DNA from 2 places in the Nonomuraea sp. NPDC049624 genome. Region 1 is predicted to be linked to the other one. Evidence: riboswitches for the same ligand, from Rfam matches in the RefSeq annotation. Region 1 holds a riboswitch; the other holds the start of a gene.
What was found. A riboswitch is a leader RNA that binds a small molecule or an ion and turns the genes downstream of it on or off. The one in region 1 is predicted to bind S-adenosylmethionine.
Positions count from the first base shown of each region.

Region 1 (3,206 bases):
TCGACGTGCTCCTGCGTGCTGCCGATGCCGATGGAGGCGCGCACCGCCGAGGCGGTGCCATCCTCGCAGCCGCCGTCCGAGGTGCCCAGCAGGTGCCGGACGAACGGGTGCGCGCAGAACTTCCCGTCCCGCACGCCGATGCCGTACTCGCCGGACAGCGCCTCGGCCACCTCCCGGGCCGAGTAGCCGTCCACGACGAACGACACGATCCCCACCCGCGGGTGGTCCTCGCCCCACAGCGACAGCTCGCGCACCCCGTCGATCGAGGCCAGACCGGTGCGCAGCCGGGCGATCAGGCGCTCCTCCTCGCGCACCAGCTCCGTCCACCCCGTGGCGGTGAGCGCGTCGCAGGCGGCGGCCAGGGCGATGGCGCCGAGCACGTTGGGGGTGCCGGCCTCGTGGCGGGGCTCGGGGTCGTCGTGCCACTCGGTGGTCTCGCCCACCGAGCGCACCGCGCCGCCGCCCTTCAGGTACGGCTCGCCCGCCGCCAGCCAGTCCCGGCGTCCGACCAGTACGCCGGCGCCGAAGGGCGCGTACAGCTTGTGCCCGGAGAAGGCCACGTAGTCCAGGTCGAGCGCGGTCAGGTTGAGCCTGCGGTGCGGGACGAGCTGGGCGGCGTCCACCAGGATCCGGGCGCCGTGCCGGTGGGCGATGTGGGCGAGGGCGGCGATGGGCCACAGCTCGCCGGTGACGTTGGACGCGGCGGTGACCACGAGCAGCTTGGGGCCCTCGATCCCGGCCAGCGCCTCGTCGGCGGCGCGGACGGCCTCGCCGGGGAAGGCGGGCGGCGCCAGCCGTACGGACCGCTCCCAGGGCAGCAGCGAGGCGTGGTGCTCGGAGTCGAAGACGACGACGGTCGTGCCCTCGGGCAGGCAGCCGGCCAGCAGGTTGGTGGCGTCGGTGGTGTTGCGGGTGAAGATGACGGCGTCGTCCGGGCGGGCGCCGACGAAGGCCCGGACCGTGTGGCGGGCCTGCTCGTAGCGGGCGGTGGTGAGCTGGGAGGCGTAGCCCGCGCCGCGGTGGACGCTGGAGTAGGCCGGGAGCGCGGCGGCGACGGCGGCGCTGACCGGCTCAAGACAGGGCGCGCTGGCCGCGTAGTCGAGGTTGGCGTAGCTGACCAGCCGGCCGCCCTTGACCGGCACCTCGAGGTCGGCGCCGAGCACGGCGGGGATCGCCCGTCCGGAGGCGGGGACGGCGGGGGCCTCGGCGGCGGCCTGGGCGGGAACGGAGTTGAAGATCGTCAGCGTGGACACGGCACAGCTCCTCACGGGTCGGTCGGACCCCTGGGAGCAGCCACGGAGCCCGCGCTTGCCCGCCACACCTCGTGACGGACCAGGTCTTCACCCGGGGCACCCCGCCGCGGACGCGAGGGTTGCCGGCCAGCTAGCCGGGGCTTGTCGCTGGCACTCATGACCTACGACGGCACTATAACCGACACCCGGGCATGATTCGCAAGCTCAGCAGGTCAACCCGTCTCATAAGATGAAATGGTGCGCTTTGATCCCTGGAATCCGGATTTCGTCGTCGACCCCTATCCGGCGTACGACGAGCTGAGGCGCGAGGCGCCCGTCCGCTACTTCGAGCCGTCCAACCAGTGGCTGATCTCCCGGCACGCGGACGTGAACGCGCTGCTCAGGGACCGGCGGCTGGGCCGCGACTACACCCACGTCGCCACGCACGAGGAGTTCGGCCGGCAGCCCGCGCCGGAGTTCCAGGAAGCCTTCTGGCGGGTCAGCAGGAACGGCATGCTGGAGGTCGAGCCGCCGGACCACACGAGGCTGCGCCGGCTGGTGTCCAAGGCGTTCACGCCGCGCATGGTCGAGTCGCTGCGCCCGCGCGTCCGGGCCATCGCCGAGAGCCTGATCGACGCCTACGTCGAAAAGGGCGGCGGCGACCTGATCGCCGAGGTGGCCGAGCCGCTGCCGGTCACCGTCATCGCCGAGATGCTCGGCGTCCCCGAGCAGGACCGTCACCTGCTGCGCCCGTGGTCGGCCGACATGTGCGGCATGTACGAGCTCAACCCCAGCCTGGAGACCCAGCACCAGGCGGTACGCGCGGCCGAGGAGTTCGAGTCCTACCTCAAGGACCTGGCCCGCGACCGGCTGGCCAACCCCGGCGACGACCTCGTCAGCGCCCTGGCCGCGATCCCCGAGCTGACCCTCGACGAGCTGGCCGGCACCTGCGTGCTGCTGCTCAACGCGGGCCACGAGGCCACGGTCAACGTCACCGGCAACGGCTGGCGGGCCCTGCTGAAGAACCCCGGCGAGCTGGCCCGGCTGCGCGCCGACCGTTCGCTGCTGCCGACCGCGATCGAGGAGCTGCTGCGCTACGACACCCCGCTGCAGCTGTTCGAGCGCTGGGTGCTGGAGGACATCGAGGTGCGCGGCGTGCGGATCCCGCGCGGCTCGGAGGTCGCCTGCCTGTTCGGCTCGGCCAACAGGGACCCCGAGGTGTTCGAGGACCCCGACCGGCTCGACCTGGGCCGTCCGGACAACCCGCACATCTCCTTCGGCGCCGGCATCCACTTCTGCCTGGGCGCGCCGCTGGCCAGGATCGAGCTGACGGAGTCGTTCACCGCCCTGCTGGACCGGGTCGGGACGATCGAGCTGCGCGCGGAGCCGGTCTACAAGCCGGGCTTCGTCATCCGCGGCCTGCGCTCGCTCGACCTCGACGTCACCGGCTCTGGCTGAGCCAGCCGAACCCGCCGAGCCCGGCCGGATCGATCAGCTCGCCCTCCTCCGACGCCCTCGACAACGCGCGTACGTAGGCGCGCGGATCGGTGCGGGCGAGGTCGACCGGCGGCCGGGCGCCGGTGAGGCCGAGCGCCCGCAACATGTCACGCTGTGTGGACAAGGTTGTGGATATCGCGCCGGCCCGCCGCCCGGCCTCGGCACACGCGTCGAGCGCGACGTGGGCGGTGATGTCGCAGGTCCCGTCGGGGATGGGCGTGACGACGGCGCCGTCGCGGTAACCGGTCAGCGTGCCACAGAGCGGTCGGTTATCCACAGGGTGTGCATAATCCACGGCTATCGCCCGGCCGCGGGCGAGGCGTACCAGAACGGAGGCCCAGGCGTCGTCACGGGGACGGCCGATCTCGGCGCGCGTGCCCACGTGCGGCAGCGGCCACCAGCGGTCGAGCCACTCGCGGTCGGCGGGCCGCAGCGGGCCGCCGAGGCGCTCCTCCCCGGTCCGGGTGTTGACCATGA
Region 1 covers NZ_JBFAOR010000001.1:1,043,164-1,046,369, forward strand. Annotated here, with positions in the region: gene AB0J76_RS05480 (aminotransferase class V-fold PLP-dependent enzyme) at 1-1,253, opposite strand, end outside; SAM riboswitch class IV at 1,300-1,415, opposite strand; gene AB0J76_RS05485 (cytochrome P450) at 1,488-2,690, shown strand; gene AB0J76_RS05490 (SAM-dependent methyltransferase) at 2,674-3,206, opposite strand, start outside.

Region 2 (3,206 bases), on a different contig from region 1:
CACGATGTTCTTGGACAGCTCGGTACGGTCGATGCGGACGATCAGCCGGCGTCCGGCCACCTGCTCGGCCAGCGCGGCCATGTGCGACTCGACGTCGGGCTCGCAGGCCCGCGCCCACAGCGCCGCGCCGTCCACGCCCAGGCTGTGCACGCCGACGCGGGTCGTCCTGCCCTCGTGGGTGACCGTGCGGGCCGCGCGGTCCACCCGCGCGCCCAGCAGCGCCTCGCAGCAGTCCATGAACGCCGCCGCCCACCGGGCGGTGAGGAAGCCCGCGTGGTCGGCTCCCAGGATGCCGTCGAGCACCTCCCCGGTCACCGCGTCGGGCAGCAGGGAGAAGTACTCGGGAGGCGCCCACGGCGTGTGGCTGAAGTGGGCGATGCGCAGGTCGGGCCGCTCGGCGCGGAGCATCGCCGGGGTGAGCGTGAGGTGGTAGTCCTGGACCATCACGCGGGCGCCGTGCCCGGCCTCCTCGGCCAGCGCCAGCGCGAACGCGCCGTTGTAGTCGCGGTAGGACTCCCACTCGCGCCGGAACCTGGTGCCGAAACTGGGGGAGTTGGGGATGTCGTACAGCAGGTGGTTGACGAACCACAAGGTCGAGTTGGCCACGGCGTTGTAGGCGCGGTGGAAGGTGGCCGCGGGGATGTCGAGCATGCGCAGGGCGCCCGTGTCGTAGCCGCCGCGGTCGAGCCGGCCCCCCGGGGCCAGGCGCACGGCGCTGCGGTCGCCGTCGGACAGCGCGGCGCACACCCACAGCACGCCGTGCTCCTTGGCCACCCCCGACAGGCCCGAGACGAGGCCGCCACCACCGCGTTTCATGGTCAGCTCACCGTCGTCGTCGACGGTGAAGGAGACCGGCCCGCGGTTGGACGCCACGAGAACGCTGTTCATTTGGGCTCCCTTCGCCCATAGGATCCCAGCTATGGCGCTAGATGAGCTAACCGAGGAACTCGCCCGCTCGGCCGCGGCCGGAGACCATCGCGCGCTCGGCGAGCTCCTGGCCAGGATCGAGCCTGACGTGATGCGCCACTGCGCCCGGATCCTGCCCTATCACCAGGACGCGGAAGAAGCCTCGCAGGACACTCTGCTGGCCGTGGCGCGCAACATCGGCCGGTTCGAGGGGCGGGCCAGGTTCAGCACCTGGCTGCACATCGTGACCGCCAACTGCGCGCGCACCACGTACCGCTCGCTGAAGCGCAGGGCCGCCGAGCAGACGTCGGAGGAGCTGCCGATGCAGAAGCCGGACGCGCGGCGGGTCAGCGTGATCGCCGGCTCGCGGCTCGACCTGCTCGACGCGATGGAGGCGCTGGAGGCCGACAAGCCCGACCTGGCCCAGGCGCTGGTGCTGCGCGACATCGTCCAGCTCGACTACAGCGAGGTGGCCGAGCAGCTCAACATCCCGCTCGGCACCGCCAAGTCCCGCATCCACCAGGCCCGCAAGTACGTGCAGGGAGTCCTCGGGGAGGACTATCGGTGAGACGCGTTCTCTCGCATGCTGAGACGGGTGGTCGTTTCCACCACTTGAGAAGGTAGAGTCCTTTTCGAACAACTGAATATTGCTCATCCAGAGGGGTGGAGGGACCGGCCCTGCGAAGCCCCGGCAACCCTCCCGGCTTGTGCTCGCGACCTGGCGAGGCCGACCGGGACAAGGTGCCAATTCCGGTTCGCGGTCAAGGTGGCCGCGGGCGAAGATGAGGGAAGGCCTCGCTTCATGTCGCTCGACTTTGGTCCTGCCGTCGCTCTGTCCTGCCGCGAGTGCGGCACGCGCTACCCCCTGGGTCCCAGCTTCGCCTGCCTGGAGTGTTTCGGGCCGCTCGAAGCGGCCTACTCCTTCGGCCAGGTGACCCGCGCGGACATCGAGTCCGGCCCCGCCAACATCTGGCGCTACCGCCACCTGCTCCCGGTCCCCGCCGACGTGGCGAGCAAGCCCAACATGAACCCGGGCTGGACGAAGCTGGTCAAGGCCGGCAACCTCGGCAAGGCGCTCGGCATCCGGTCCCTGTACGTGAAGGACGACTCGGGCAACCCCACCCACTCCTTCAAGGACCGGGTGGTCGCCATCGCCGTCGAGGCGGCCAGGAACTTCGGTTTCCACACGCTCTCCTGCTCCTCCACGGGCAACCTCGCCGGCGCGGTCACCGCCGCCGCCGCGCGGGCCGGCCTCGACGCGTGCGTGTTCATCCCGGCCGACCTCGAAGCGGCCAAGATCGCCATGGCCCGGGTGTTCGGCGGCCGGCTGATCGGCATCGACGGCACGTACGACGAGGTCAACCGGTTCTGTTCGGAGCTGATCGGCGACCCGCTGGGCGAGCGGTGGGGGTTCGTCAACGTCAACCTGCGGCCCTACTACGCCGAGGGGTCCAAGACGCTCGCGTACGAGATCGCCGAACAGCTCGGCTGGCGGCTGCCCGAGCAGATCGTCATCCCCATCGCCTCCGGCTCCCAGCTCACGAAGATCGACAAGGGGTTCAAGGAGCTGATCGCGCTCGGGCTGGTCGAGGACACCCCCTACAAGGTGTTCGGGGCCCAGGCGGCCGGGTGCTCGCCGGTCTCGACGGCGTACAAGGCGGGGCACGACGTCGTCCAGCCGGTCAAGCCGGACACGATCGCCAAGTCGCTGGCCATCGGCAACCCCGCCGACGGGCCGTACGTGCTGGACATCGCCCGGCGCACGGGCGGGGGCGTCGAGGACGTCACCGACCCCGAGATCGTCGCCGCCATCAAGCTCCTGGCCTCCACCGAGGGCATCTTCGCCGAGACCGCCGGCGGCGTCACGGTGGGCGTGCTGAAGAAGCTCGTCGAGACGGGCAGGCTCGACCCCGAGGCCGAGACCGTGGTCCTGAACACCGGCGACGGCCTCAAGACGCTCGACGCGATCAGCGACGACGCGCGGCCCACCGCCGTGATCCGGCCCTCTCTCGACGCGTTCCGCGCGACTGTCTGACAATCCAGGAAAGGCAACAAAAACCATGAGCGTTTCTGTGCGGATTCCCACCATTCTGCGCACTTACACCGGGGGTAACGCCGAGGTGAGTGGCGAAGGGGCGACTCTTCGTGACGTTCTCGCCAAGCTCGACTCCGACTACCCGGGGATCGGCGCGAGAATTCTGGATGAATCGGGCAAGATTCGTCGTTTTGTCAACGTATACGTTGGTGAAGAGGATGTCCGTTTCGCCGAGGGGCTGGACACTCCCGCCCCTGAAGGCGCT
Region 2 covers NZ_JBFAOR010000017.1:130,536-133,741, reverse strand. Annotated here, with positions in the region: gene AB0J76_RS44945 (trehalose-6-phosphate synthase) at 1-888, opposite strand, end outside; gene AB0J76_RS44940 (RNA polymerase sigma factor) at 920-1,474, shown strand; SAM riboswitch class I at 1,555-1,695, shown strand; gene thrC (threonine synthase) at 1,709-2,941, shown strand; gene AB0J76_RS44930 (MoaD/ThiS family protein) at 2,967-3,206, shown strand, end outside.
Region 2: linked by a shared signal. The riboswitch ahead of thrC (threonine synthase) and the one ahead of AB0J76_RS05480 (aminotransferase class V-fold PLP-dependent enzyme) in region 1 are both predicted to bind S-adenosylmethionine.